DNA from 2 places in the Caballeronia sp. ATUFL_F1_KS4A genome. Region 1 is predicted to be linked to the other one. Evidence: predicted binding sites of a transcription regulator. Region 1 holds the regulator's gene; the other holds the start of a gene.
What was found. The regulator LexA, encoded in region 1, represses DNA repair genes until DNA is damaged. The targets are predictions, from matches to a motif close to ACTGTATNNNNATACAGT.
Positions count from the first base shown of each region.

Region 2: NCS03_RS10325 (ATP-dependent helicase) is a predicted target of LexA. The motif match lies at 6,725-6,742, and genes of this name have one in related genera.

Region 1 covers NZ_JALQEB010000004.1:17,919-33,552, forward strand. The annotation lists gene gnd (phosphogluconate dehydrogenase (NAD(+)-dependent, decarboxylating)) at 1-641, shown strand, start outside; gene NCS03_RS06890 (ABC transporter permease) at 703-1,548, opposite strand; gene nodI (nodulation factor ABC transporter ATP-binding protein NodI) at 1,553-2,515, opposite strand; gene NCS03_RS06900 (universal stress protein) at 2,829-3,338, shown strand; gene NCS03_RS06905 (DUF2939 domain-containing protein) at 3,374-3,973, opposite strand; gene NCS03_RS06910 (hypothetical protein) at 4,073-4,399, opposite strand; gene lexA (transcriptional repressor LexA) at 4,597-5,274, opposite strand; gene NCS03_RS06920 (sulfate ABC transporter substrate-binding protein) at 5,533-6,555, shown strand; gene cysT (sulfate ABC transporter permease subunit CysT) at 6,646-7,530, shown strand; gene cysW (sulfate ABC transporter permease subunit CysW) at 7,527-8,423, shown strand; gene NCS03_RS06935 (sulfate/molybdate ABC transporter ATP-binding protein) at 8,440-9,498, shown strand; gene NCS03_RS06940 (CysB family HTH-type transcriptional regulator) at 9,524-10,450, shown strand; gene NCS03_RS06945 (asparaginase) at 10,472-11,473, shown strand; gene lysM (peptidoglycan-binding protein LysM) at 12,255-12,749, opposite strand; gene NCS03_RS06955 (2-hydroxy-3-oxopropionate reductase) at 13,054-13,962, opposite strand; gene hyi (hydroxypyruvate isomerase) at 13,990-14,790, opposite strand; gene gcl (glyoxylate carboligase) at 14,861-15,634, opposite strand, start outside.
Region 2 covers NZ_JALQEB010000011.1:85,539-101,172, forward strand. The annotation lists gene NCS03_RS10295 (FadR/GntR family transcriptional regulator) at 61-804, shown strand; gene NCS03_RS10300 (CreA family protein) at 1,104-1,580, shown strand; gene NCS03_RS10305 (helix-turn-helix transcriptional regulator) at 1,655-2,476, shown strand; gene NCS03_RS10310 (AzlC family ABC transporter permease) at 2,614-3,315, shown strand; gene NCS03_RS10315 (AzlD domain-containing protein) at 3,312-3,635, shown strand; gene NCS03_RS10320 (DUF4088 family protein) at 3,799-4,563, shown strand; gene NCS03_RS10325 (ATP-dependent helicase) at 4,572-6,692, opposite strand; gene NCS03_RS10330 (hypothetical protein) at 6,842-7,099, opposite strand; gene NCS03_RS10335 (hypothetical protein) at 7,170-7,586, opposite strand; gene NCS03_RS10340 (glycoside hydrolase family 19 protein) at 8,195-10,858, shown strand; gene NCS03_RS10345 (hypothetical protein) at 10,904-11,350, shown strand; gene NCS03_RS10350 (RNA-binding S4 domain-containing protein) at 11,577-11,798, shown strand; gene NCS03_RS10355 (MATE family efflux transporter) at 12,020-13,468, shown strand; gene NCS03_RS10360 (phospholipase D family protein) at 13,875-15,449, shown strand; gene fumC (class II fumarate hydratase) at 15,476-15,634, shown strand, end outside.

The DNA.
Region 1 (15,634 bases):
ATTACGTCGACGTCGGCACGTCGGGCGGCGTGTGGGGCCTGACGCGCGGCTACTGCATGATGATCGGCGGCGACGAGCCGGTCGTGCGCCGCATCGATCCGATTCTCGCGACGCTCGCGCCGGGACGCGGCGACATTCCCGCGACGCCGGGCCGCGAAGGACGCGATGCGCGCGTCGAGAACGGCTACATGCACTGCGGGCCGGTCGGGTCGGGGCATTTCGTCAAGATGGTGCACAACGGCATCGAATACGGACTGATGCAGGCCTATGCCGAAGGCTTTCACGTGCTCGAGCGCAAGGACTCGACGGAACTGCCGGAGAACGAGCGTTACTCGCTCGATCTCGCCGATATCGCGGAAGTGTGGCGTCGCGGCAGCGTGGTGTCGTCGTGGCTGCTCGATTTGACCGCGGGCGCGCTCGCGGGCGACGGCTCGCTCGACCGCTATTCCACCGAAGTCGCGGACAGCGGCGAAGGACGATGGACGATCGAAGCGGCAATCGAGGAAGCGGTGCCGGCGCAAGTGCTGTCGGCGGCGCTGTACACGCGGTTCCGTTCGCGCGATGCCGAATCGTTCCCGGAACGCATGTTGTCCGCGATGCGCTTCGGCTTCGGCGGGCATCACGAGTTTCCGGTGAAGTAGCGCGCTTTCCTTTTCGGCGATGTCAAAACGGCGATCGGCTTTCGAAGTCCATCGCCGTTTTTCATTTCATCATGCGCCGCCTGAAAAGCCACGCGCACAGGAAGAACGGCACGACCGCATACGCGCAGAGCACGAGCGCATGCAGCGCGAAGCCGTCGAACGGGCGGCCGAGCATCGCCGGACGGATCAGCTCCACAGCGTGATACAGCGGCAAGACCTGCGTGACGTGTTGCGCGATCGCGGGCAGTTGCGCGATGGGAAAGAAGACGCCGGAGAGCAGGAGCATCGGCGTGAGCGCGAGCGTCTGATAGAACATGAAGAAGTCGTAGCTCGGCGCGAGCGCGGTGACGACCATCGCCGTGCTGGCGAACGCGAGTCCTGTCAGCACGATGACCGGCAACGCGATCAGCATCGACGGAAAGCTCGCATAGCCGAGCGCGCCCGCGACGATCATGATCGCCACGCCCGACAGCACCGACTTGCTCGCGGCCCAGACGATCTCGCCAAGCACGATATCGCCGAGCGTGAGCGGCGTGTGCATGATCGCTTCCCAGGTGCGCTGAACGTGCATGCGCGAGAAGCCCGAGTACATCGATTCGAAGCTCGCGGACATCATCACGCTCGACGCCGCCGTGCCCGCCGCGAGGAACGCGATATACGACACGCCGTCGACGTGCCCGACCATCAGGCCCAGACCGAGGCCGAGGCCGAAGAGGTAGATCATCGGATCGGCGAGATTGCCGATCATCGAGGCGATCGCGAGTTTCTTCCAGACGAGATAGTTGCGCCGCCACACGGACATCCAGTGCGTGGCGTTCGCGGGCAACGCGCTGGAAAGCGGCGTGAGGTTTTGTGCGCGCTTCGGCTCGCGCTGTTTGTCGATGCGGGATCGTTCGAGCGTATCCATTGGCTCAGTCCACCATCTCACGTCCGGTGAGACGCAGGAAAACATCTTCGAGATTCGCCGGACGATGCAGATAGCGCACGTCCGCGCGGCCCTTCACGCGCGCATGCACGGGCTGCGGATCGTCGACGTAGCAAAAGAGCGTCTCGCCGCTCACTTCCATGCGCGCGACGAGCGGCGCAAGCTCGGCGGCGAGCGCTTGCGGATCGGGTCCGTAGATTTCGATCACGTCCGAGCCGATCACCGATTCGATCAGCTCGCGCGGCCGTCCTTCGGCGATCTTGCGGCCCTCCTCGATCACGCACAGGCGATCGCAGAGACGCTCGGCTTCTTCCATGAAATGCGTCGTCAGCAGGATGGTCTTGCCGCGCGCAAGCAGCGAGCGCAGACGCTCCCAGATCAGATGCCGCGCTTGCGGATCGAGCCCGGTGGTCGGTTCGTCCATCACGAGCACATCGGGATCGTTGACGAGCGCGCGCGCGAGCGTGAGACGCCGCTTCATGCCGCCCGACAACTCGCCGACGCGCGCATCGGCCTTGCTCTCCAGCCGCGCGAACTCCAGGAGCGACGGTACGAGCGCATCCATGCGCGCGCCCGTCAGGCCGAAGTAGCGGCCGAACACCGTCAGATTTTCGCGGACAGTGAAATCGGGATCGAGATTGTCGAACTGCGGCACGACGCCCACGCGCTCGCGGGCGAATCGGGCGCGCGCGGGCACCGGCTCGCCGACGAGACGGATCGCGCCGCTATCGGGCGAAGTGATGCCGAGCAGCATCTTGAGCGTCGTCGTCTTGCCCGCGCCGTTCGGTCCGAGCAGTCCGAAGCATTCGCCGGGCCGCACATCGAACGACAGGCCGTCGACGACCGTGCGCTCGCCGTAGTGCTTCCTTACTTCGCTGAATTCGATGGCGGGTGCGCGGTTTCCATCGGCGTCGCGTGTAGCGCTTTGTTGCAAAGATTGATCAGTCATGCATCTGTGCGCAGGGAAAGCCGGATGAGGGAAATCCAGCGGGCTAGTGTAATCCATTGCACCAAGGCGGCGCTTGGCGTGCAACCGCATGCTGCGCGGGCGTGTCAAACCCGTGCGGGGCGCGTCGAACCGGTTCCGGCCGAAAGTGCCAGAGGCTTGTCCGTCGACGTTTTTGTGGTTCTGGCACGGTGCGAGCTAGCGTGTTCGCGCCGGTAAGCGTTTTCCAGCGTTGTCTCCCATGGGACGACGCACGATGATGAATCAACGCCGCGGGCAAGTCGCGCTCAACGGCACGTTGGCCAGGGAGGTCAAGATGGAGAGCTACCGAAAAATCCTGCTGTGCTACGACGGCTCCAGAGAAGGCCGCAAGGCACTGCGTCAGGGCGCCAATCTCGCGCTCGACCTGAATGCGGAGACGCATGTGCTCGCGGTGGTGGATATGCGCTCGAGCATCGCGCAGAGCGCCGGACTGCTAACCGACATGGCCTGCGGACGCTTCGAAGAGGCCGCGCGCGACATCCTGCAAGAGGGCGTCGAATGGCTGCGCGAGCGTGGCCTTCAGGCACAGGGACATTTCGCGTTCGGCCATCCGATCGACGAAATCGCGGCGCTCGCCGACAGCCTTCAGGTCGATCTCGTCGTCGTCGGGCATCGCTGCCGCAGCGGCCTCGCGCGCTGGTGGATGGGCGCGGGCAACACGCCGCTGCTGGATCGCGTGAAGTGCAGCATCCTGGTTGCCGTCTGTCAGGCCGGTGAATCGGCCGAAGCGGAAGACGAAGCGGCGTACGCGGCGAAGCCCGTCAAGGCCGAAGCCGGGGCGTGATGCGGTGCGAAGCGTGAACCGCGACGCTTGACGCGTCAACCGTTGAGATCGACCGCGACGAGCTTCCACGACACGAGCCCGTTGCGGTGGAAGATCGCGGAGTAGCGCGCATCGCCGGCGCCGTGTTGATACGTGACGACGAACGTGTTCAGGCTTCGATAACCCGCCGTCGTCTGCGGTGGTTCTTTCGGCGGCTGCCGTGCGGCCGTGACGCCGGACGCGGGCGCATTCCCCGCATTCGCTGGTGCGCCGTCGCCAGCTTGCGGCGGACGCTCGCCCGGATCGCCGCGCGGCGGGATGCCGTTCAGAATCGCCGCGACGCCGTCCGGTGTGGCATACGAATCCACCAGCGGACCGACGAGCGCCGCGCCGATCATCGCACCGATGATCGCGAGCGGATTCCCGCTCTTTTGAATATCCACGCGACGCGTGAGCAGCGCCGCGATCTGGTCCTTGAGGCTCGCGCGCAGCGCCGGAAAATCGACGTATTCGTTGACGGTTTGCGCGTCGCGCGCATCGGCCGCGCGCTTCACGCGATCGAGTGCGATGTAAGGCGATGCGTAAACGAAACCGAGCGCCGCGACGATAACCAGGACGACGAGCGTAACGACAATAGAACGGGTAGTGCGGGACATGCTTGGGCCAAGCCTCTTGCAAAACGTGAATTACCGATTGACCGCGCGGGCGCCGGTTAAATCCCGTGAATTCACGTCGTGCGTGCGATGGCGTTCCATTCAGGCGAGGATTCCGCCGGCCAGCCCGGCATTTTCCTCGGCGATGCAGCGGTCGATCATGCGCGAAACCTCGTCGATCTTGCCCACCATAATCACGCGCGATTGCCCGCGATACACGCGCACTGGCGCGCGCTGCTCGGCCTCGGCGTGCACCGTGCTGTTGAGGGAAACGCGAGCGAAGGCCGGCTGACGGGACGGCAACGCGGGCATTTCGTTGAAGAGATCGGGCGTGGCTTCGGCGCGCGGCATGCCGCAGGCGATCAGCGTGCGCAGATGGCGCAGGCGGCCGAATTGACGGAAGGGCAGCAGACGGGCAAAACGTTCCATGATGACTCTCCAGACGATAGGACGCACCGCGGCGCACCGCGCGCGGTGGCCGTCATGCTTGTTGTGTTGTGAGACGCCTGAATCAGGTGTCGAAAGCGGTTGGTGAGGCTATCTTGCGATGTCAATGAGACATTTCGTGTCTCGGTGCGAAAGTAATGTGCTTCGACTTTCGTGCCTTGCCCGTTCGCGGGCCAACATCAGAATTCGCCGGAGCGGATCAGCCCGACGGCAATGCCTTCAAGCGCGAAATCGCCGCTGCCGGCGCGCACGAAGATGTTTTCATACTCGGGGTTTTCGGCGATGAGTTCGACGCCGTCCGCGCGCCGTTTCCAGCGCTTGACCGTGACGTCGTCGCCAAGACGCGCGACGACGATCTGTCCGTCTTTCGCTTCGTTGCGCTTTTGCACGGCGAGAAGATCGCCGTCGAGAATGCCTGCGTCGCGCATCGAGAGGCCGCGCACCTTCAACAGATAGTCCGGCTTGCTGGAAAAGAGCGCGGGGTCGCACGCATAGTGCTGCGAGATGTGCTCTTGCGCGAGGATAGGACTCCCCGCCGCGACCCGGCCGACGAGCGGCAGAGACAATTGCATGATGCTCTGATGCGGCAGCGTGAACTGATGCGGCAGCTCCTCGGACCGATCGATGCGAGATGCATCGCCGAGCAGCCGAATGCCGCGCGACGAACCCGCCGCCAGCTCGATGACGCCCTTGCGGGCCAGCGCCCTGAGGTGCTCCTCGGCGGAATTGGCCGAACTGAAGCCGAGCTCCGCCGCGATCTCGGCGCGCGTGGGCGGAAAGCCCGTGCGGTCGATCGCGCGCTGGATGAGTTCGAACACCTGCTGCTGCCGCGCGGTAAGTTTTGATGTTTTGGTCACTGGCTCGAGCCCCTGATGCACTGTATGAATGGACAGGTGACTGTATTTTTATACAGTATTTGGCGCTTTTCAAGCTTTACTTTAAGTTCGCGGCCACGAAGCCTCCGCACCGTCGGATCGCGCCCGCCGGCGCTTCTTCCATCCAGGAATATCGTTCTTAGCAGTTTTACGTATAAAAAAGTGAATAACGATTATTTTCAATCATATAGAGGCCTCGTTAGACTGATTCCGTCAATTCGATAAGACGGAGAACGGGGAATGCAAAGCATCAACACGGGATTGCGACGGCTTCTTGCTGCGGCGACGCTTGGCGCGGCGGGTTTGATCATGACGGCGCCGGCGCAGGCGGATACGTCGTTTCTGAACGTTTCCTACGACCCGACTCGCGAGCTGTATCAGGACTTCAATCAGGCTTTCGCGAAAAAGTGGAAGGCGGAGACGGGCGAGACCGTAACCTTCAAGCAGTCGCATGGCGGGTCGGGCGGCCAGGCGCGCGCGGTCATCGACGGACTGCAGGCGGACGTCGTTACGCTCGCGCTCGCTTATGACATCGACGCGCTCGCGGGCAAGGGACTCGTCGGCGCGGACTGGCAGAAGCGCCTGCCGGACAACGCATCGCCGTACACGTCGACGATCGTGTTTCTCGTGCGCAAGGGCAATCCGAAGCACATCAAGGACTGGGACGATCTGACGAAGCCGGGCGTGTCGATCGTCACGCCGAATCCGAAGACATCCGGCGGCGCGCGCTGGAACTACCTCGCGGCGTGGGCGTACGCGCAGCACAAGCCGGGCGGCAACGAGCAGACCGCCAAGGAGTTCGTGACGAAGCTCTACAAGAACGCCGGCGTGCTGGATTCCGGCGCGCGCGGCGCGACGACGAGCTTCGTGCAGCGCGGTCAGGGCGACGTGCTCATCGCGTGGGAAAACGAGGCGTTCCTGTCCCTGAAGGAATTCGGTCCGGACAAGTTCGAGATCGTCGTGCCGTCGGTGAGCATTCTGGCGGAGCCGCCGGTCGCGGTGGTCGACAAGGTCGTCGACAAACACGGCACGCGCAAGCTCGCCGAAGCGTATCTCAAGTATCTGTATAGCGACGAAGGGCAGCAGATCGCCGCGCGCAATTTCTATCGGCCGCGTTCGGACAAGGTGCCCGCCGATCTGACGAAGCAGTTTCCGAAGCTGAAGCTCTATACCATCGACGACACCTTCGGCGGCTGGACCAAGGCGCAGAAGACGCATTTCGCGGATGGCGGCGTGTTCGATTCGATCTATCAGCCGCAATAAGCGTCAACCGGCGACGCGGCGCGTTCAAGACGCCGCGCGCCCGAAGCAGCAACGCGCGCCCACCCCGCGCGCAAAATGGATGATTCAAGGATGACGACTCTCACATTCAGGAAACCGAGCGCGCTACCCGGTTTCGGCCTGACACTCGGCATCACGGTGGCTTATCTGAGCCTCGTGGTGCTGATTCCGCTTGCCGCCACCTTCGCTAAGACGGCGACGCTCGACTGGGCGCAGTTCGTGCGCGCGGTGACGTCGCCGCGCGTGCTCGCATCGTATCGGCTGACGTTCGGCGCGGCGCTCGGCGGCGCGCTCATCAACGCGGTGTTCGGTTTTCTCGTCGCGTGGGTGCTCGTGCGCTACACGTTCCCGTTCAAGCGCATCGTCGATGCGATGGTCGATCTGCCGTTCGCGCTACCGACGTCGGTCGCCGGCATTTCGCTCGCCGCGGTCTACGCGGGCAATGGCTGGATCGGGCAATATCTCGCGCCGCTCGGCATCAAGGTCGCGTTCACGCCGCTCGGCGTGCTCGTCGCGCTGACGTTCATCGGCCTGCCGTTCGTCGTGCGTACCGTGCAGCCCGTGCTCGAAGACTTCGAGCGCGAGCAGGAAGAAGCCGCCGCGTGCCTCGGCGCGACGCGCTGGCTCACGTTCCGGCGCGTCGTGCTGCCGTCGCTCTTTCCGGCGCTGCTGACGGGCTTCGCACTCGCGTTCGCGCGCGCGTTGGGCGAATACGGCTCGGTGATTTTCATCGCGGGCAACGTGCCGATGAAGTCAGAGATCACGTCGCTGCTCATCATCACGAAGCTCGAACAGTACGACTATGCCGGCGCGACCGCGCTCGCCGTCGTGATGCTGTGCGTGTCGTTCCTCATGCTTCTGTTGATCAACACGCTGCAATGGTGGCTGCAGCGCCGCACGAGCAAGACGGGCGCGGCGCCGGTCAACGTCTCCCTGGCAGCGGGAGAAACGGCATGAGCAAGGTGCTTCCATTGCAGACGACGACACAGCGCGACGCGCACGGCCTCAATCCCGTCACCGAGCCGCGCGCCGTGCGATGGCTCCTGACCGGTATCGCACTCGCGTTTCTCGCGTTCTTTCTCGTCGTGCCGCTCGTCGCGGTGTTCGTGCAGGCGTTCGCCAAGGGCATCGACTATTACTTCGAGTCGCTGAAGGATCCCGACGCGTGGTCCGCGATCAAGCTCACGCTGATCACCGCCGCGATCGCCGTGCCGCTGAATGTCGTCTTCGGACTGGCGGCGTCGTGGGCGATCGCGAAGTTCGAGTTTCGCGGCAAGGCGCTCCTGACGACGCTCATCGACTTGCCGTTCTCGGTGTCGCCGGTCATCTCGGGTCTCGTCTATGTGCTGATGTTCGGCGCGCAAGGATGGTTCGGCCCGTGGCTCGCCGCGCACGACGTGCAGATCATCTTCGCGGTGCCGGGCATCGTGCTCGCGACGATCTTCGTCACGTTTCCGTTCGTCGCGCGCGAACTGATTCCGCTGATGCAGGCGCAAGGCAACGACGAAGAGGAAGCGGCGCACGTGCTCGGCGCCTCGGGATGGCAGATCTTCCGGCGCGTGACGCTGCCCAATGTGAAGTGGGGCCTGCTCTACGGCGTGATTCTCTGCAACGCGCGCGCGATGGGCGAGTTCGGCGCGGTGTCGGTGGTGTCCGGGCACATCCGCGGGCAGACGGACACGATGCCGCTGCACGTCGAAATACTCTACAACGAATACAACTTCTCGGCTGCGTTCGCGGTGGCGTCGCTGCTGGCGCTGCTCGCGCTCGTGACGCTCGCGCTGAAACTTCTCGCGGAGCGCCGCATGACGCAAGCATTGACCGCCGCAAAAGCCACCGCACAGAATTGAGAGGCCGATAAACATCATGAGCATCATCGTTCGCAATCTGCAAAAACGCTTCGGCGATTTCACCGCGCTCGACAACGTGTCGCTCGACTTTCCGGCGGGCGAACTCGTCGCGCTGCTCGGGCCTTCGGGCTGCGGCAAGACCACGCTCTTGCGCGTGATCGCGGGCCTCGAATTCGCCGATGCGGGACAGGTCGTGCTGCACGGCGAAGACGTCGCGGCGGTCGGCGCGCGCGAGCGTCAGGTCGGCTTCGTGTTCCAGCATTACGCGCTGTTCCGGCACATGACCGTGTTCGAGAACGTCGCGTTCGGCTTGCGCGTGAAGCCGCGCCGCGAGCGTCCGAGCGAAGCGAAAATTCGCGAGAAAGTGCATGAGCTGCTGAAGCTCGTGCAACTCGACTGGCTCGCGGAGCGTTTTCCGTCGGAACTGTCAGGCGGACAGCGGCAGCGTATTGCGCTGGCGCGGGCGCTTGCCGTCGAGCCGAAAGTGCTGCTGCTCGACGAGCCGTTCGGCGCGCTCGACGCCAAAGTGCGCAAGGAACTGCGCAGCTGGCTGCGCCGGCTGCACGACGATCTGCATATCTCGACGCTCTTCGTCACGCACGACCAGGAAGAGGCGCTCGAAGTGGCGGATCGCATTGTCGTGATGAATCATGGCCGCGTGGAGCAGGTGGGCAGTCCGCAAGACGTGTACGATCATCCGCAGACGTCCTTCGTCTACGAGTTTCTCGGCGCCGCGAACCGGCTGCAGGGCGAAGTGAACGCGAACGGCTTCATCGCCGATGGCGCCGCGAGCCCGATCGCGGCTCAGGCGCATTTCAGCGGGCGGGCGCTCGCGTACGTGCGTCCGCATGATCTCGCGCTGTATCCCGCCGACGGCACGCATCGCGACGGCATCGTGGTGGGCGTGCGGCGCGTCGTGACGCTGGGCGGCTCGGTGCGCGTCGAGCTCGAAGGCAACGCGGGCGGCGTGATCGAGGCAGAACTGGATCGCGAGGCGTGGCGCGCGCTCAGGCTCGATATCGGCGATGGCGTGACCGCCGTTCCACGCGCGTTGCGAGTGTTTCCCGCGCAGTGACATCATAAAAATCAAAGAGGCTGACATGAACTTCCAGCAGTTGCGCTTCGTGCGCGAGGCCGTGCGTCAGAACATGAATCTGACGGAGGTCGCCAACGTCCTTTACACGTCGCAGTCGGGCGTGTCGAAGCAGATCAAGGATCTCGAGGACGAACTCGGCGTCGATATCTTCATCCGCCGCGGCAAGCGTCTGACGGGACTGACCGAGCCGGGCAAGGAAGTGCATCAGCTGATCGAGCGCATGCTGCTCGATGCCGAGAATCTACGGCGCGTCGCGCGCCAGTTCGCGGATCAGGACAACGGCCATCTCGTCGTCGCGACGACGCACACGCAGGCGCGTTACGCGTTGCCGAAGGTCATCCGCCAGTTCACCGAGGTGTTTCCGAAGGTGCATCTCGCGCTGCGTCAGGGCAGCCCGCAGCAGATCGCGCAGATGATCATCAACGGCGAAGCGGATATCGGCATCTCGACCGAAGCGCTCGACCGTTATCCGGACATCGTCACGTTTGCGTGCTATTCGTGGCATCACACGGTCGTTGTGCCGAAGGATCATCCGCTCGTCGGGCGCGAGAACATCACGCTCGAGCAGATCGCCGAATATCCGATCGTCACGTACGACAACGATTTCACCGGGCGTTCGCACGTCGATCAGGCGTTCGCGAGCGCGGGCGCGATGCCCGATATCGTGCTGACCGCGATCGATGCCGACGTCATCAAGACGTATGTCGAACTGGGCATGGGCATCGGCATCGTCGCGGCGATGGCGTATGACGCGAAGCGCGACACCGAGCTCGTCGCGCTCGATACGCAGCATCTGTTCGAGGCGAGCACGACGCGTGTCGGCTTGCGAAAGGGCGCGTTCTTGCGCGCGTATGCGTATCGGCTGATCGAAATGTTCGCGCCGCAACTCGATGAAGCGCAGATCGCCGCGCAGCTTCGCGAAGCCGCTTAGAGTCGTGCCGGCTGTTTTACAATCGCCGGCATGAATACTTCCTCGCTTCCTCGTGTCGCCGTGCTTGCCACGGGCGGCACGATTGCCGGTCAGGCCGGCGATTCCTCCAAGACCGCGGGCTACAAGGCGGGCGTCGTCGGCGTCGACAAGCTGCTCGATGCCGTGCCCGCGCTCGGCTCGGTTGCGCGAATCCACGCGGAACAGATCGCGAGCATCGACAGCAAGGACATGAGCGCCGCGCTGTGGACGCAACTCGCGCGGCGTATCGATGAGCTGCTTGCGCAGGACGATATCGATGGCGTCGTCGTCACGCACGGCACCGATACGCTCGAAGAAACCGCGTATTTGCTGCATCTCACGGTGAAGAGCGCGAAGCCCGTCGTGCTGACGGCGGCGATGCGCCCATCGACCGCGCTTTCCGCCGATGGTCCGTTGAATTTGCTCAATGCGGTGACGGTCGCGGCGTCGAAGGATGCCGCGGGCAAGGGCGTGCTCGTCGCTTTCAACAATCAGATTCACAGCGCGCGCGATGTCACCAAGACGAGCACTTATGCCGTCGATGCGTTTCGCTCGCCTGAGACCGGTGTGCTCGGGTTCGTGCAGGACGGACGCGTCGAGTTTCAGCGCACGGTCGTGCGGGCGCATACCGTCGCGAGCGAGTTCGCTGTCGCCGATCGATGGCCGATGGTCGAGATCGTCGCGAGCTACGCGGATGTGTCTCGTGTGACGGTCGATGCGCTTGTTGCTGCGGGCGTGAGGGGTATCGTCGTCGCGGGCACGGGCAACGGCTCGATGCATGCGGTGCTCACGCAGGCGCTCGCTGATGCGGTGAAGCAGGGCGTTGCCGTGGTGCGCGCTTCGCGCGTGGGTTCGGGACATGTGATGCGCAACGGCGCCGCTAACGATGATGCGCTCGGGACAGTCAGCGCGGGGACGCTGAATCCTTATAAGGCGCGGGTGCTGCTTATGCTTGCAGTGGCTTCGAATGTGCAGGACGTGCAGCGCGTTTTTGATGTTTATTGAGGTGGGTGTTTGGGGTGTGGGGCGGGCGGGCGGCGGCGGGCTGCCGGTTGGTCTGGCGGTCGGTCGTGGAATCCTGTATTCGTGTCGGTCTATTAGCGTTGCCCCTGTGCGGGGCGGCACCTACTTTCTTTGCTGCTGCAAAGAAAGTAGGCAAAGAAAGCAGCTTTTCAGGCCCGCGGTCACACGCAATTTGGGTAGTTCTCTCGTCCCAGGCGGTACTCGCCTAAAGAGTGCCCTCAAACACCTAATCGGGCTTGGCTCGCGCACGGTCTGCCGCCCAATAAGTTCGAGGGCGCTGGTTCAGCACGAAATGGCTTCGGCACAGCGCTACGCGCTGCCGCCGGGTATGCAAGGGAAACCGACGTACGGCAAAGGCGGCGAGATGAAGACGTTAGTAGCGAAGCACGCGCATTCCCGATTGACCGGTCGGCCGCGAAGCGGGCTGGAGCTATTTGGTGCTGAACCAGTTTGGTGTGTGGTGCGATGTGACAGACCGTGCGCGAGCCAAGCCCGATGGGGCCTATGAGGGCACTCTTTAGGCAGCCCACGATGGACGAGAGGACTACCCAAATTGCGTGTGACCGCGGGCGTATCAGGAGCTGCTTTCTTTGCTTACTTTCTTTGCAGCAGCAAAGAAAGTGAGTGCCGCCCCGCACAGGGGCAACGCTAATAGACCGACACGATCACAGGATTGCCGAGAAGCGCAGGCAAACCAAGATCCACCTCAGCAGAAAGCAAAAACGCGAACCGAAGTCCGCGTTCTCGAGTAGAGCAGAGACAATCAGTTAACAGCAGGAATCCGCAACACTTGCCCCGGATAGATCTTATCCGGACTCTTCAACATCGGCTTATTCGCTTCGAAGATCACATCGTTCTTGGACCCATTGCCGTAATACTTCTCGGCGATCTTCCAAAGATTGTCCCCCGACACGACGGTGTAATACTGCGATTCAGGCTCGCTACTCGGCACGGTCAGCTTATCGTCGACCTTATCGACATGCTGCACATTGCCCGCGGCGACGAGAATCTTTTCCTTCGTGGCCTGATCCGGCGCCTGACCCGAAACGGTCACCGTATGCGAAGCGCCGTCGTATTTCACATCGAGATTGTCCGCATTGAGACCCTGCGAACGAATGTACGTCGCGATGGCTTCGCCTGCCTTCTGATTTAGCGCGGCGACATCCACGGGTGCCGCAGCGGGCGCCGCCTGCGCGCTCGGCGTGGCTGCGCCGAAGAGTTTCTCGCCTGCTTCCTTGATAAAGCTGAGGATTCCCATTGTTCACTCCTTGGTTGACGGTGGTGTTACGGCCCGCGAAGTCTAGGCAGATTAGTCGCGATGACCACCAGATAGTTCTGAGTTTCAACAAAAGGATTTGTAGCACCGCCTATGCATCGGCGTTAGGACGCAGTTTGCAACAATCCGACGCGGACACCCGACGACAAACCGTCTGACCGACCAAGGCTTACCCGGCGCACCGCCGGGTGCCGCTTCTCGGACCCCACTTTGCCGCCCTCAGCCCAGAGCGGCATTTGTCCCGCGTGCCCATACGCGGGACGCCCCACGGTTCAGGTGACGCGAATCACGCAGCGGCTTTGGCCTGCTGCGGCTCGTCGGCCACCTGGAAGTTCGACATGATTTCGAGTGCACGCACGAGCGCCGAGTGATCCCACGCCTTGCCGCCGTTCGCCGCGCATACGCTGAAAAGCTGCTGCGCACTCGCGGTGTGGGGCAGGGCGAGGCCCATCTTGCGCGCGCCGTCGAGCGCAAGATTTAGGTCCTTCTGATGCAGTTCGATACGGAAGCCCGGATTGAACGTGCGCTTCGTCATGCGCTCGCCGTGCACTTCGAGAATGCGCGACGACGCGAAGCCGCCCATCAGCGCTTTACGCACGCGCTCCGGGTCGGCGCCCGAGCGTGCCGCGAAGAGCAGCGCCTCGCCGACCGCCTCGATGTTCAGCGCGACGATGATCTGATTCGCGACCTTGCAAGTCTGACCCGCGCCGTTGTCGCCAATGAGCGAAATGTTCTTGCCCATTAGTTCGAACAGCGGCTTCGCGATATTGAACGACTTCTCCGGGCCGCCGACCATGATCGTGAGCGTCGCTTCGCGTGCGCCGACTTCGCCGCCGGACACCGGCGCGTCGAGATAGTCGCAGCCGAGCGCGTTGATCTTCTTCGCGAACTCCTGCGTTTCAAGCGGGGCGATCGAGCTCATGTCGATCACGAGCTTGCCCTTCGTGAGACCCTTCGCGACGCCGTCATCGGCGAACAGCACGGCGGCGACATCGGGCGTGTCGGGCACCATCGTGATGACGATTTCGCTCGCCTGTGCGACTTCGGTCGAGTCCGCGACGACCTGCGTCTGCGCGCGGATATCGTCCGGCACCGGAAACTTGCCGTTCACGACGAGCTTGTGGCCGCCCTTGATGAGATTGCGCGCCATGTGCGCGCCCATGATGCCGAGGCCGATGAAACCGATCGTTGCCATACTTCTAGCTCCTCCTATGTGTCTGGTTTAAGCGGTCGCGTGCTGCTTCACGCCGCCGATGTTCTGCAGCCAGCCGAGGCCCGCTTCCGTGCCGTTGAGCGGCTTGTACTCGCAGCCGATCCAGCCTTGATAGCCGATCTCGTCGAGCAGCCCGAACAGGAACGGGTAGTTGATCTCGCCCGTGCCGGGTTCGTTGCGGCCGGGGTTATCGGCGAGCTGGATATGCGCGATCTTCCGCAGGTTCTTCCTGATCGTCGCGGCGAGTTCGCCTTCCATCCGCTGCATGTGATAAATGTCGTACTGCAAGAACAGATTGTCCGAGCCGACGGCCTGGATCACGTCCAGTCCTTCCTTCGAGCGATTCAGCGCGAAGCCCGGAATGTCGTACGCGTTGCACGGCTCGACGAGCAAGCGGATGCCTTCCTTCTTCAGCGCTTCCGCTGCGAAGCGCAAGTTTTCGACGATGGTCGCGCGCGCCTGATCCGCCGATACACCCGCCGTCGGAATCCCGACGAGACAGTTCAGTTGCGGCACGTTCAGCGCCTTCGCGTATTCGATCGCGCGCGGCACGCCGTCGCGGAATTCCGCGACACGATCCGGCAGACACGCGATGCCGCGCTCGCCCGCTTCCCAGTTGCCGGCAGGCAGGTTGTGCAGCACGATCTGCAGGTCGTTGTCCTTCAGGCGCGTCTGGATGTCGCTGATCGAGAAGGCATAGGGGAACAGGAACTCGACCGCCTTGAAACCCGCGTTCGCGGCCGCGGCGAAGCGGTCGAGAAACGGGACTTCGTTGAACAGCATGGTCAAATTCGCGGCAAATTTCGGCATTGTTCTTTCCTGATGGTCGGTCAGTGGATGCACGCCGCGCGTTCCTGCATGAACGCGCGGCGGCGATGCTTTAGTCGAGCGGCGTAACGGCGGTCGGTGCATCCGCCTTCGTTTCGGCGAGCTCTTCGAACTCGTTGATCGCGTCGATCTCGGTGCCCATCGCGATGTTGGTCACGCGTTCGAGAATCATCTCGACGACGACCGGCACCTGATGCTCCACCGCCAACGCTTGCGCCTGCTTCAGCGCGCCCGCGATGTCTTCCGGCTTGAACACGCGCAGCGCCTTGCAGCCGAGACCCTCGGCGACCGCGACGTGATCGACCCCATAGCCTTCGAGCTCAGGTGCGTTGATGTTGTCGAACGCGAGCTGCACGCAGTAGTCCATGTCGAAGCCGCGCTGCGCCTGACGGATCAGGCCGAGATACGAGTTGTTCACGACGACGTGCACGTACGGCAGCTTGAATTGCGCGCCGACGGCGAGCTCTTCGATCATGAACTGGAAATCGTAGTCGCCCGAGAGCGCGACGATCTTGCGTTGCGGGTCCGCGGCACGCACGCCGAGCGCGGCCGGGATCGTCCAGCCGAGCGGGCCGGCCTGGCCGCAGTTGATCCAGTTGCGCGCCTTGAACACGTGCAGGAACTGCGCGCCGGCGATCTGCGACAGACCGATCGTCGTGACGAAGCAGGTGTCGCGGTCGAACGCGAGGTTCATCTCTTCGTAGACGCGCTGCGGCTTCATCGGCACATTGTCGAAGTGCGTCTTGCGCTGCATCGTGCGCTTGCGCTGCTGGCAGTCCGCGACCCACGCGCCGCGGTCCTTCAGCTTGCCCGCGGCCTTCCATTC
Region 2 (15,634 bases), on a different contig from region 1:
TGCCTCTTTCGTGTCAAACTCGGGCATTCCCCGGCTTTCACCTCGCATTCACGTCGAACGATGACTTTCCAGCCCGTCCATGCGCATTCCTACGCCCGCGTGCGTCTCTCCGATGTCGTGTCGGGACAGATCCGGGAATTGATTTCGAACGGCACGCTGCTGCCGGGCCAGCGCCTGCCCGCCGAGCGCGATCTGGCGGAGCAGTTGAACGTGTCGCGTCCGTCGCTGCGGGAGGCGTTGATCCGTCTGGAGTCGGACGGATTCATCCGCGCGGCCGGGCGCGGCGGTTTTGTCGTATCGGATGTGACCGCGCCGCTCGTGTCGCATCCGCTCGCCGCCCTGCTCGAGCAACAGCCGAACGCGAGCGCCGACGTTCTCGAACTTCGCCACGGCCTCGAAACGCTCTCGACCGCCTACGCCGCCGAGCGCGCCACCGACGACGATCTGGCGCGCATCGCCGCTGCCTTCGACGCGCTGCAAAACGCCGTCGCCGAAAAAAGCACGCGCATCGCGGAGAGAGACGCGGCGTTCCATCTCGCCATCGCGGACGCGACGCACAACGTCGCGCTCACGCACGTCATGCACGGACTCAATGAACTGGTGCGCGAATCGATGCTCACGTCGCACCGTCTCGTCGATTACGACGACGAAGTCGAAGCGAACCTGATGACGCAGCATCGCGCGATCTTCGATGCGATCGTAGCGCGCGATCCGGCGCGGGCGCGGGAGTGCGCGGGCGCGCATCTCGATTACGTGCGCACGCTGTATCGCGATGTTCCCGCGAAGAAAAACCGCGCGGCCTGATCCAATCACATTACGAATCTGTAAGCCGCAAGAAAGTGATGATAGGACGTCGCCTACACGCATTTCGGACACGCACGGCTAACGCGGGCGGCGCATCCTCGCGATACTGAAACCGTCGAAAACAACATGCGAAGGAGGACAACATGCCTTATCTACTCGGATGGCTGCTCGGCGTGCCGGTCATCGTGCTGGTGATTCTGTATCTGATCTTTCATTGACCGCATGCGGGCACGAGATGCATCGAAGAGCCAAGGGCGTCGATACAATACGACGCCCTTTCTCTTTTCCGAAGGATGACGATGAACCGCTCCGTCCTCGCGCTCGCCGCATCGCTCGCACTTTTCTCCGGCGCCGGACTCGCGCACGCGGAGGAAATCGCGAGCGTCAACACCAACTTCCGCTTCACCGGATCGGACCGCGTGACCGTCGATGCGTACGACGATCCGCTCGTCCAGGGCGTCACCTGCTATGTGTCCCGCGCGCGCACGGGCGGCGTGAAAGGCACGCTGGGCATCGCCGAAGATCCGACGGAAGCGTCGATCGCGTGCCGCCAGGTCGGGCCGATCAAGATCGCCGAACCGCTCAAGCAGAAAACCGACGTGTTCTCGGCCGGCATGTCCTTCATCTTCAAGACGCTGCATGTGGTGCGCGTCGTCGATACGAAACGCAATACGCTCGTCTATCTGACTTACAGCGACCGCATCGCGACCGGCAGCCCGAAAAACAGCGTGACGGCGGTTCCGATGCCCGAGGGCACGACCATACCGGTGAAGTGACACGCAACTGTCCGGCCGGGCGCGAAGCAAAGTTGTAAACTGGGCGATTCCGCTTATCTCAGAATTGCTCGATCATGCACGCCGACCGTTTCCGCAATGCCGCACGCTACTGGCGCTCGCCGCTCGTGCCGGACGCGGACATGGTCACGGCCGAATACTACGATCACGAATTCTCGCCGCACTGGCATGACGCCTATACGGTGCCCGTGATCGAGGCCGGCGCGGAGTGCTTCGACTATCGCGGCGCGCATCACGTCGCCGAAGCCGGTTCGGTGCCGGTGATCAATCCCGGCGAAGTGCATACCGGCGCGCGGGCCGTCGATGCGGGCTGGCGCTATCGCGTGTTCTATCTGCCGGTGCCGTTCGTCGAAACGCTCGCGCGCGACCTGTCGGGGCGGCCGGAATCGTCGCCGTGGTTTCCGGATGAAATCATCCGCGATCCCGATCTCGCGCGGCGTTTGGAGATCGCGCATCGCCTGCTGGAAAACGGCGCCGACCCGCTCGCCGCGGAACTGGCGCTCGTCGATGCAGTGACGACGCTGCTCGGACGCCACGCGCTCGAACGTCCGCGCATCGCGCCGCTCGCCGCCGACGCGCACCGCGTCACGACGATGAAATCCCGCCTCGCCGAGGATCTCCTCGAACCCGTCACGCTCGCCGAACTCGCGCAGACGGTCGGTCTCTCGACCTTCCACGCGGCGCGCCTCTTCACGCGCGAAACCGGTCTTGCGCCGCATGCGTGGCGCAATCAGCTGCGGATCGTGCGCGCGCTGCCGGCGTTGCGCGCGGGCGCATCCGTGACGGATGTCGCGGCGGCGAGCGGTTTCACGGATCAGAGTCACTTCACGCGCCATTTCAAGCGCACGTTCGGCGTGCCGCCCGGCCGCTGGCGTTAGGCGGTCCGGCCTCGGGAAAGCGCAAGAACGTACAAGCATTCTCATCGACGTTTTGCGTATCCTCGCTTCCATAGGAGGAAATCTTGAAAGCAACACCTTTGCGCGAATTCGCCGCCGGCGCACGCGACACCATCCCGATGATGATCGGCGCCGCGCCCTTCGGCGTGATCTTCGGCACGCTCGTCACCGCAAGTCCGCTCACGCTCTGGCACGGCCAGTTGATGTCGCTCGTCGTGTTCGCGGGCTCGGCGCAGTTCATCGCGGTCGGCCTGATCGCGTCGCACGCGAGCTTCGCCGTCATTCTGGCGACGACGCTCGTCGTCAATCTGCGTCATGTGCTCTATTCCGCGACGCTCGCGCCGTATGTCGCGCATCTGCCGCGCCGCTGGCGCTGGGCGCTCGCGGGCATGCTCACCGACGAAGTTTTCGCCGTCGCCTACGCGCACTATCGGAAGCGCGCGCCGGGCGAGATCGGGCCGCACTACTTCTTCGGCTCCGGCGTCGCGATGTATCTGAACTGGCAGTTGTGGACGCTCCTCGGCCTCTTGTTCGGCGCCGCGTTTCCCGGACTGAAATCGCTCGGGCTCGACTTCGCGATGGTCGCGACGTTCATCGCGATCGTCGTGCCGCAGCTCGTCGCCGTGCGCTTCGTCGCGGCGGCGCTCGCATCGGGCGTGCTGTCCTTCGCGTGGCAAGGCTGGCCGTACAAGCTCGGCCTGCTCGCGGCGGTGTTCGTCGGCGTGGCCGTCGGCATGCTGCTCACGCTGATGGAAAACCGTCCGCAAGCGAAGGGCCACGCGAAACATCGTCTGAAGAACGCGAAGGAGCGCACGCAATGAACTACGTCACGCTGATCTTCGGCATGGCGGCCGTTACGTTCGCGATCCGCGCCGCCGTGTTCGTGCTGGGCGAACGCCTGCCCTTTCCGCCGATCGTCCGCACCGCGCTTTCGTTCGTGCCGGTGACGGTGCTCACCGCGATCATCGTGCCGATGACCGTCTCGCCGCACGGCAACGGCGCCGAAATCACCTGGCGCAATCCGCAGCTCGTGGCTGCGATCGTCGCGATCATCGTTTGCGCGTTCACGAAACGGCCGCTTTTGACGATTGCCGTGTCGCTCGCGGTGTTTTTCGCGTGGCAGTTCGCCGTGCTGCGCTAAACGTTTTCTCTCCATCAGCCGTTAAACGGCTTTCAAAGAGCATCGAAGAATCCTCAAGTTCCTGAAGCGCGCGCCGATAACAGAAACGAATGGACTCCGCCTGAGACGCGGCGCCGACAGCTTTTCCCGCCTTCGGAGATCGAAGGCGGAACCGGGAACCAACATGCGTCAAATCACCTTATCGTTACGCGACGAGACCATCGCTTCGCTGCAGCGCGATTTCGAAGCGTTCACGCGTCTGTCGCTGAAGCTGGATCCGCAATTCGTCACGCCTTCGTTCGAGGACTTCCTGCGCGCGAAGCTCCTGGACAACAACACGCCGCTCACCGAGCAGGCGGTGCAGCGCATGCTCACGCACGGCCAGTACGCGTGGGCGAAGCGCGCGCTCGACAAGGAGTTTCCGGACGTCGTCGAGATCCTGATCCGGCAGGCAGCCGAGCACGGCTTCGCGTTCGCGATCCGCGCGGACTGGACCGCCGAGGATCTCGTCAAGGCGTCGCGCGCGTGGGCGACGGCGATCGTCACCGAAGCGGACGGCGACGTATCGCAAGTCGACATGCTCGCCTCGCAGATCAAATCGGCGGCGGCGGATATTCGCGAAGTCGAGGAAAAGATGCAGACGCCCGCATGGCGTCTCGCCGATTCGCTACGTCAGCGCGTGTATGAAACCAAAATTTCGGTGGAGACGAGCATCGGTTCGACCGCGCGCGAGAAGCTCGGCGAACTGCGCTGCCTGCTGCGGCTCGGCATCTTCTATGGCTCGATCCAGAAGCAGGAAGCGCAGCAAGTGCTGGAATATCTGCGCTCGCTGCGGCCCGAGCTTTTCGTCGAAGAGCCTTACGACGGCTACACACGCTTCGCAGCATGGCTGCGCAGCATCTTCTCGCCGTCGCCGCGCGCGCCGCGTGCATCGCGCGCGCAGCGCTGAGATTCAGGTCAGTCCCACATTCCCTTTAGGCGCGCCGCGATATCGATCTTCGCTTTCGCGGCCGCAGCCAGCCCCGCCGCCGTCGGCGCAGCGGGCGCGATGACGGGCGGCCACGCGGCCGCTTCGAAGTTCTGCATCAGATGCGGCGGAATGAAACGCGTGCGCTGCGCCCATACGTGACGGTCGCCGAGATGCGTCTGGTTGTACACGTAGAAGCGCTGCGGCGTGATGATGTGCAGGTCTTCCTTCGCGCGCGTCATCGCGACGTATAACAGCCGCCGTTCCTCGTCGAGTTCTTCGTCGCTGCCCGTGCCGAGATCGGACGGAATGCAGCCGTCGACGCCGTTCAGCACGAACACGTTGCGCCATTCCTGGCCCTTCGCCGAATGGATCGTCGAGAGAATCAGATAGTCTTCGTCGAGCAGCGGCACGCCGGATTCGTCGCTGGTCGCGTCGGGCGGATCGAGCGTCAGTTCGGTGAGAAAGCGCTCGCGCGTGGGATACGTCGCCGCGATGCTTTCCATCTGCAACACGTCGCCGATGCGGATCGCCGCGTCCTCGTGATTGCGTTCCAGATGCGGCTCGTACCAACGCCGGATCATTTCGAACTCGGCGGGCCAGCCGGAGTCGCGGCCGCAGAGCTTCGCCATCAGGCCGACGAAACGCGGCCAGTCCTCCGACGCGCGCGCGGGCGCCTGAAACGCGGCGATCGCATTCGACGCCACCGCGTCCGGCGCGCTCACGCTGTCGAGCAGGCGCCCGGCGATCGCCGGTCCGACGCCCGGCAACAACTGCGCGACGCGAAAGCCCGCGACGCGATCGCGCGGATTCTCGGCCCAGCGCAACACCGCGAGCACGTCCTTGACATGAACGGAATCGAGAAACTTCAGTCCGCCGAACTTCACGAACGGAATGTTCCGGCGCGTCAATTCGATTTCGAGCGCCGCGCTGTGATGCGCGGCACGAAACAGCACCGCCTGCGCCTTGAGCTTCATGCCGCCTTCGCGCGCTTCGAGCACTTTTTCGACGACATAGCGCGCCTGATCGGCTTCATCGGCGACGGCAACGACGCGCGGCTTTTGCGCCGATGCCTTGTCGGTCCACAGATTCTTCGTGTAGCGCTCGGTCGCGAGGCCGATCACCGCGTTCGACGCTTCGAGAATCGGCAAGGTCGAACGATAGTTGCGGTCGAGCGTGACGGTCGCGGCGGGCGGATCGAAGTGGCCGGGAAAATCGAGGATGTTGCGCACCGTCGCGCCGCGAAACGAGTAGATGGATTGCGCATCGTCGCCGACGACGGTAAGGCCGCGCCCGTCCGGTTTCATCGCGAGAAGAATGGATGCCTGCAGACGGTTCGTGTCCTGATATTCGTCGACGAGAACGTGATCGAAGCGGCTCGCGAGATCGGCGGCAATCGACGGCTCCGCCGCGAGATGCGACCAGTAGAGCAGCAGATCGTCGTAATCGAGCACGCTTTGCGCCTGTTTCGCGCTGACGTACGCGGCGAAGAGGCGCTTCAGGTCCGCTTCCCACTCGCGGCACCACGGATACGACTGATCGAGCACGGTCGCCAGGGACGCGCCGGTGTTGACGACGCGCGAGTAGATCGCGAAGCACGTCGATTTGGCGGGAAAGCGCTTTTCCTTCGACGACAAACCGAGCTCGTGCCGCACGAGGTTCATGAGATCGGCGGAATCCTCGCGATCGTTGATGGTGAACGACGGCGCGAGCCCGACGAGATCGGCGTAATCGCGCAACAGCCGCGCGCCGACGCTATGGAACGTGCCCGACCACGACAAACCCTGCGCGATTGCGCTTCTCGTGCCGAGCGCGTTCATTGCGATGCGCGACACCCGCCGCGTCATTTCGAGCGCCGCGCGGCGCGAAAACGTGAGCAGCAGGATGCGATGCGAATCCGCGCCCTTTACCAGCAGATGCGCGACGCGATGCGCGAGCGTGTTGGTCTTGCCCGATCCCGCGCCCGCGATGACGAGCAGCGGCCCGCCCGCGCGCCCCGGTTCGTCGACGCCGAATTCGACGGCCTGACGCTGCGCCTCGTTGAGCTTCGCGAGATAGTCGGCGACCTGTTTCGTGGTGGATTCGTCGGCGGTGTCGGGGAGCGTGAGCACGGGAGAAAGGCGGCGGGAAATGAGTGACGCACACTGTATATCCATACAACCCGCACGCGCAAGCCTTTGGCTCGACAAGGGTTTTGGCCCCAAATGCAACGAGCCCGGCTCGCACGGAACCGGGCTCGCATCGCTGCAAAAGATTTGCGTCAGTCGGCCTTCTTCGCGTTCTTGAGCTTCGCTTCGGCGGCGGCTTCATTGGCGTCCGATTGCGCCTCGGTCTTTTTCTTGTCGGCCTTGGCTTGCGCGACGGCCGCCTTCTTGTCGGCCTTGCTCTGTTCCTTCGCGGCCTTTTGATCGGCGGCAGTCGGCGTATCCGACGTCGTCTGTGCGAACGATGCCGCGCTCGCGCTCGCGAACGTCCCCGCGATCAGCGCGGCCAGCAGTGCATGAGTTTTTCGATTCATGGTCTTCTCCCTTGTTCGATGCCGCGAGCCGCGCCAAACGCGAGCTCGCGGCGATTCCCGGTTCGCCCGCTTAATGCTGCAAGCCGGTGTCCTTCGGTGCGTTCGGCTCGGTCGCGTTCAATTCGGCCTTGGCGGCGTCCTTGTCCGCCTTGCGATTGATCTTCGCGTTCTTCACCTCTTCCTTGTACTGCGCCTTGGCCTGCTCGGTTTGCGCCTTCAATTCGGCCTTCGACGCCTTCTTCGACGCGCTGTATTCGGCGTTCGCCTTCGCATTGGCATTGCGGCGCTCGACGAGCGGATCGGTCGGCGCGGGCGCGACGAGGTTCTGCGGCGGCGGCGTCATCGGCTGTTGGGCTTGCATCGGCTGCACTTGCGCTTCCGTTTGCGTCTGCACCGGTGCGGACTGGGTCGCGGTTTGCGCATAAGCGCCCGAAGCGGCGAACGTGGCGATGGCGGAGCCGATCAAAAGGATTCGTGCGCGAGTCATGAGCTAGTCCTCTCTTTAGTTGGCGTCGGCGGCGCTCTTACGACGATGAAACGAGCGATCCGCGCGACTTTTGTCGATTGGAAAGAATGACCGAAGCTGCATCGATCAAATGGTCGGACCGGCGGTCAATCGGGCAAGTTCGCGAAAATCAGTCACTGTTACCGACGGTTTCATCTGGCTACATTTGCCAACGAGCGCGCTTGAGTGGGGATTACCGGTCCTCGCGATCCCTGAGCACGGCGCATGCCCGGCCACATCGTCGGTATCTCGCTCTTCCCAGCAGCCGCAGAGCGGGTTTCATCCGTTGAAGCTCGACGCGCAAGTTGCGACCACGGGCGAAAAACAGACGGTGGGCCGCATAACAGCAGGTAACGGCCCCGACGCTAACAAGACAATCAACAGGGCAACGATGTGACAATCGGTGACAGTTCATGGCACCGATATTGAACTATCGCACGGTACGATGATAATCATTAGTCCTGCCACTTAAATCGAGGCAGGCGCAACCTGACTGTCGGTCAGGCCGATAGAAAGGCTTCGCGTTCCTGTCCCGGTCTGAACGTCAGTGCGAACCCGATTTCCTTTGGATTTTCTGAATAAGAATCGAGATGGCAACATCAGCAACTGCTGCAAGACCCGCTTCGGCGCCGCAACCTGCGTCTGCACCCCAGCCCGCTTCAGGTGGCCAACGCAGTGCGCCTGCAGTCCCTCGTAACGCACCGCAAGCGACGCCGCCCGACACAAAGGTCAAGAAGTTGTCGTTTGCCTTCCCGTTCCTGAAGAAGGGGCAGAGGGATACGGATGCGGCAGTCAGGTTCACCGACGAACACGAGATTTACCAACTGCTCTCGGAGAAGGAACCCGGCGGAACCTTCTTGGTGAGTAAGAAAGGCTTTTGGCACGGCGGTATCCACATCACCGACAGCGGCGCGGGCAGCAAGCTGGATTTGAAGCAAGGCGTGCGATGCATTGCAGATGGCCACGTCATTGCATACCGGGTGGACCGGACTTATCCGGTGAGCCAACTCGGAAACGTGCAAGCGCCCTATAGCACCGGATTCGCTTTGGTTCGCCATTCGATGGAGTTCCCGAAAGGCACGAAGCTGACTTTCTATAGCCTGTACATGCATCTGCAAGCGTACGAGGAGTATGAGCGCGATACGGGCAAGGCCAAACCGGCGTATCTATCTGCGCTTGCTCAGTACAAAGTCACGTCCTATGCGCGGGACAAGGCAGCTCCGAGCCGAACCGGTCAGGCGCCAGATGCTAGTCAGCAAGGTTTGAGAATCCGCAGCGCTCCGAAGACGGGCCGTGGAGCAAGTCCGGCGCTTGGCATTCTGCCCCAAGGTGCGTCTGTGAGTATTGGCGAGCGGCAACATGGCTGGGGCAAGATCACGGACGCGCATGGTGCGCAACCGTACGCGGCCCAGGTGGGCGATGCTCCGCCCACCACAGTAGTGGGCGGTTGGATATTTCTGGGTAGCGAGAACGGTGGTCCGGTGGTGCAGGAAATCCTGCCTGACGATGCCTTCGATCGCGTCATGGTTACGTTGTTGGCCGGTGGAGCAGACGACGCGAATGCGCAGGGCATCGCCGTGAAAGCGGGCGAATTGATAGGCCATCTTGGCCGCTTTGATTCATTGAATGCGAATCCGCCGTCCGCCACGAAAATGGCGCACATCGAGGTGTTCTGTGACGACAGCGTCAAATCGTTCATTGAGCAAAGCAGGACGTGGGTCGCGTCGCACAGCGCGCATCCCGACGAGTGGAAGCGGCTGGGGCTTTCTTCCGAGCCGACGCTATTGCGTATCGCGGAGGGGACTAAGCTCTATCGCAACGCGGAGCAGGCGGGTAGTGAACCGCCGGTGACGGGCGTGGTGCAGCGGTGGTCACTGGCCGAACTGGCGCGGGATACGAACAAGCGACACGCTGAAGCGACGGCGGATCGCAACGGACGAAAGATGAACTGGTGGCGCGTTGGCAGCGCGGATCAGCGAGGACAAGCGATCGAGGGATGGGTGCGTGAAGAGCAGTTCGCGGGCGGAACTGTGACGCGAGAGTTCGCCCAGAAATGGGTGGACTTCGCTTGTATCGACGGGGCACAAGATCCGGCTCACACCATGTTCTCGAGGACCAAGGCGTGGGTGAACTTTGCCAGTCATACCGGTGCTGCAGATGCGAAGGCCTTGAGCAAGTTGAGTCCAATGATGCAGGCGGTGTACCGAAAGCTGTTTCCGCAAGGCGATGGCAGCCGTGCTGCAGACGACTTGTGCTTAGCCTATGCAGGTGAGTCAGGCCACTATCCATGGCTGATGCAAGCGGCATCCCGATTGATTGTGAAGCATGAAAGCGAGTGGACAAATCCGCAGAAGTGGCGACAGCTCTACACGGAAATCGAGAACGCCACGCCGAACCCCCAGTACAAAGAAGAGCAGAAGCGTATCGAGAAGCTCGTGTGGTGGGATGAGGTGAAGGCGAAGGTTCCGGGATTTCCTCAGGCGGATGTGTTTCATCTGCATCCTGTGGGATTGGTGGGGAATTTTCGGACCAAATTCCAATTCACACTGGAAATGATGCAACGCGTATTTCCTCTCGCCCAAGCAAATGTCCTTCAAGAGTTGATCGACGAGTTGAACGCGCACCTCGAGGTGTATGCCTTGGACACCCCATCCAGAAGAGCTCATTTCTTCGCTCAGGTGATGCAGGAAACAGGGAAATCGATGACAGTCGAAGAAGGTTTCGTCTGGAAAGCAAGCGCACTAGTTGCAAGCTTCTCGTATTTCCGCAGAAACCCTCAACAGGCGACGACGCACGGGTACCAGACTAACAGACCGATCAAAGCGGACGGCTTGCCGATGAATCAAGTTGATTTTGAAGCAATTGCAAACGGCGCATATGGCGGACGCGCGGAACTCGGGAATGGCGACTTCGAGAGCGGAGACGGTTGGAAATACCGAGGACGCGGAATGAAACAACTGACAGGCCGCGCCAATTACCGATCTTTTACACGCTGGAATCAGGCGCATCAGGACGAATGGCCGGAAGACCGCGTTGATTATGAGGACAGCCCCGATCTATTGTGCCAACCGAAATACGCTGCGAGGTCCGCCGCGTATTTTTGGGTGGCAAATGGGTTGCCAGCGATTGCCGATCGAGGAACGACCGCAATGCAGGTAAATGAGATTACCGCTATTGTGAATCGCAATACCAACAGCTATGCTGCGCGTGTGGCGAACTTTGAACAGATTTGGATTCGAGGGGATTTCAACTAAATGCTGCGATCATTGAATTCTTGCTGCGTTTTCGCGATTTTAGCGATGCCAGTTGTTGCATCTGCCGAGGCGCGAACGGAGCAGACGCTCTGTCACGCTTTTGAGGAAATTTATTTCAGTTGTCAAATGGACAGAAAAATCGTATCGATCTGTGCGTCAGGAAACATCTCCCCCGATAATGGTTACGTCCAATATCGTTACGGTACTGTGAACCAGCTTGATCTGCAGTATCCGGATGTGCCGCTTTCGCCCAGACATCGTATTGCGATCAGCGATACTTCTGGAGGGAACGCGCAATATACTCATGTAAAATTCAGACAAAGTGGTTTTGACTATGTCTTGTATCAAGGCTTTCCAAGCGGACTGTACGTAAAGAAAAATGGAAGGACCGTTTTTAACAAGACCTGCCAACCGGGTGAATTTCAGAAACTGAGTCAGCGCGCCTATAGAGGTATAGAAACCGTAGCTCCCCAAGATGGCGTCGATCAATGATTTAACGTTGTCCAAGACCCGGTGGCGCAAGCGCGGACGAGAACAGCAGCAAAGCGCTGGTTTTTACGGCGTCGACCTCGATAGTGTGCAGGATGGGTTCGCCGCTGCACATGGCAATGAACCGAACGTATAAGGAGCCGAGGCATAGTCCCGCGGTGTCGAGCACGGCGCATGCCCGGCGTGGTTTATCATTGAGCCCTTCCCGCATTCCCGCCATGCCCGCCTCATGCCGCCACTCCAATTCACCCTGACGGGCGACTTCATCGAACTCCACAATCTGCTCAAGCTGATGGGCCTCGCGGACAGCGGCGGCTCGGCGAAGGCGCGCGTCGCCATGGGCGATGTCACCGTCGACGGCCAGGTGGAACTGCGCAAGACCTGCAAGATCCGCGCGGGTCAGCGAGTGAAGCTCGACGGCCAGACGATTTACGTGCGCGCGCCCGATTAAGCGCGCGGCGATTTGCGCGCACACGCCGCGCAATTGCGAAAATCCGGGCATAAGCAAACGCGTCATCGACATGCCGCACGCGACGCAATAAGCTGACGGTCTGTTCTTTCGTTCTGGTTTCAGCGTCGGTTCCCGTCAGCGCGTTTGCGCTTCGATCCTTGCCCCCTCGCGTTCCAGTCCGGCCGCACTCATTGCGGCCTTTTCGTTTCGATCCGATCAACATGCAACCGCCAGTCACGCGCGCCGCGCGCGCGCATCAAGGACCGCCGAGCCTCTCGCGTCACGCCGTCGACACGGCGCGTCTCGCCGCGCCGCTTGCCATCGCGCAGCTCTCGCAGATGGCGATGGGCGTCACCGACACCATCCTGCTCGGCTCGCTCGGCCCCGATGCCCTCGCCGCGGGCGGCCTCGGCGCGAATCTCTTTTTCGTCGTCGTGACGCTCCTGCAGGGCGTGCTGACGTCCGTTTCCGTGTCGGTGGCGCATGCGCGCGGCGCGAATGCCGATCATCGCGTGCCAAGCATCTACTGGACCGGGTTCGTGCTCTCCTTGCTGCTCGCCGTGCCCGCGTTCGTGCTGCTGAGCTACGCCGAACCGATCCTGCTCGCGTTCCACGAACCCGCGACGCTCGCGAAGAACGTCGGCGAATACTGCGCGGTGCTGCGCTGGGGGACGCCCGGCAGTCTGATCGGCGTCGGGATGATGCGCGCGTTTCTGCCCGCCATCGGCGCGGCGCGCAGGCTCTTGTGGATCTCCATCGGCGGCGTGTTCGTCAACGGCTTTCTCAACTACGGCCTGATCCACGGCGCGTACGGCCTGCCGCGCGAAGGCTTCCTCGGCTCGGCGGCGGCGACGACGATCACCGTATGGGGCATCGCGATCGCGCTCGTCGCGGTGCTGCATCTGCGGCCGCGCTACCGGCATTTCGTCGCGCGCGCGCGCCCGCGCCTGCCGCTGATGGGCGAACTGTTCAGCATCGGCTGGCCCGTCGCGATCACCTACGGGGTCGAATCGACGCTCTTTCTCGCCACCGGCATGATGGTCGGCCTGCTCGGCGAAGCGCCGCTCGCCGCGCATCAGATCGCACTCAACGTCGCGTCGGTCGCGTTCATGGTGCCGCTGGCGATCGGCCAGGCGGCGAACGTGCGCGTCGGCTACTGGGTCGGCGCGGGCGTGCCTGTCGCCGCGCGTCACGCGGGCTTCGTCGCGCTCGCGCTCGGCGTCGGCTTCATGATGTGCTCCGGGCTCGTGCTGATCGCCGTGCCGCGCGCGATCGTCGGGCTGTATCTGCATCTCGACGATCCCGCCAACGCGCATACCGTCGCGCTCGCGGCGTCGCTGCTCGGCGTCGCGGCGGTGTTCCAGATCGTCGACGGCATGCAGACGGTCGGCTCCGGCTGCCTGCGCGGCCTGAAGGACACGCGCATTCCGATGCTCGCCGCCGCGTTCGGCTACTGGGGCGTCGGCTTTCCGACCGGCTATGTGCTCGCGTTCCACTTCGAACTCGGCGCGAAGGGCCTGTGGTGGGGCCTCGCGGCCGGGCTCGCGAGCGTCGCCGTGCTGATGACGCTGCGCTTCCGTCGCATCAGCCGGCGCTTCATCGAAACCGGCATCACGCCACGGCCGGACGACGCCGGCGCCGCGAGCGCCGCGCCGCACGGTCACGTCTGATAAGCACACGATCCGCGCGCCGATTTGCATAGCACGAATGCTTGGTTGGGCCGCGCGGCGCGCATTGCTACGATGAACCCGTCTCCTCCTTGAGACATCTGTGACAGGGGTTGTAGGCCCGCTCTAGCCAGCGGGCTTTTTTTCGTCCGTACGCCACCGCCCAGTGCAACGTTCGGCGCTTTCCCGATTTCCCATAGAATAATTTCGAGATCCGGCGCGAGTACGCTCCTTGCTACTTTCGTGCTGAAGACCGAAAACGCGAAAACGTCGCCGAGCGCTTCACGAGCGGCGACCAGAACGGGGAATCGAAGTGTCGGAAAACCGGGGATTGCGGCAAATCGCGCGCCGCGACGCGCGCGCACGAACATTCGGCGCCGCCGTGCGCAACATCGCCGTCATCGTGACGATGACGACGCTCGTCGCCGCTTGCGAGACGCGCCCGCCCGCGACGGCGTTCGACCGGCCGGAGAGCCACGCGCTGGCATCGACGGAAACGACGCCCCTCGCGACCGCCCTCGCGCCGCTCGAGAAACGGCATCCGGACGAGTCGGCGGTGCGCCTGCTGCCGACCGGCACCGACGCGCTGCAGGCGCGCATCGCACTCGCGCGCGCGGCGACGAAGACGCTCGACATGCAGTACTACATCGCCAACGAGGACAACACCGGCAAGCTGCTGCTCGGCGCGGCGCTGTATGCGGCGGATCGCGGCGTGCGCGTGCGCATGCTCGTCGACGATCTGAACTTCAAGGACATCGACCAGATCATGGCGGCGCTCAATTCGCACGACAAGATCGAGATTCGCGTGTTCAACCCGTACGGCAGCGCGCAACGCAGCTTCTCCGAGCGCACGCAGAATTTCTTCACAAATCTCAGTCACTTCACGCGCCGCATGCACAACAAGGCGATGATCGCGGACAACCAGATCGCGATCGTCGGCGGCCGCAATCTCGGCGACGAGTACTTCAGCGCGAGCCCGACCTTGCAGTTTCGCGATCTCGACGTCTTCGCCGCCGGTCCGGTCACGCAAGAAATATCCGCGAGCTTCGACGATTACTGGAACAGTTCGCTCGCGTACCCGCTGCGCGCGCTCAACAAGCAGAAGTTCGACGCCCGCGAACTCGACAAGACCCGCGACGACTTGCGCAAGCACTGGCGCGAGCAGGCCGATCCGCTGAACGCGAAGCCGCTCAATGCGACGCCGCTCGCGCAGCAGATCGCGCGCGAGGAAATGGGCCTCGTGTGGGCGCCGACGGAGTTCCGGGTCGATTCGCCATCGAAGATCGAGCATCCGAGCGACGACTACAAAAGCCCGCCGATGGAGCGCCTCGTCGCTCTGCTGAAGGACGCGCAGAGCGAATTCCTGATCCTGTCGCCCTACTTCGTGCCGCACGACGCGGGCGTGAAGGCGCTCGCCGGTCTGACGAAGCGCCGCGTGCGCGTCGCGGTGCTGACGAATTCGCTCGCCGCGACCGATGCCGTCGCCGTGCAGGCGGGCTACGCGCCGTATCGCATTCCGATGCTGCAAAACGGCGTCGAACTGTACGAGTTCAAGCCGATTCAGGTCGAAGGCGAAAGCAGTCCGCGCGCGGGTCTCTTCGGCTCGCAGTCGCGCGCGAGCCTGCACGCGAAGGCCTATGTGATCGATCGGAGTATCCTCGTGATCGGCTCGATGAATCTCGATCCGCGTTCGGCGAAGCTCAATACCGAGCTCGCGCTCGTGATCCACAGCAAGCCGATCGCCGAGGAAGCCGCGAAACTCTTCGAGAACGGCATTTCGCCGAAGGTGAGCTGGCAGGTGCAACTGGCGAGCGCGGCGGTGACGGAGGAGCTTCGGCGCACGGGCGCGCCGCAGTCGGGCCTCGTCTGGATCACCGAGGAAAACGGCAGTCTCGTCACCTACAATTTCGATCCCGAGGCAGGTCTTTATCGCAATGCGATGACGGGCCTCTTTATGATGCTGCCCGTCGACAAGCAGCTTTGATCCAACTTCGTAAGGAAACTCACGCCATGTCACACGATGCGAAGGACGACGTACGGATGGAGAAGGACACGTTCGGCGAGATCGCCGTGCCGAACGACAAGCTCTGGGGCGCGCAGACGCAGCGCTCGCTGCAAAACTTCAAGATTTCGACGGAAAAGCAGTCGCCCGAGCTGATCACCGCGCTC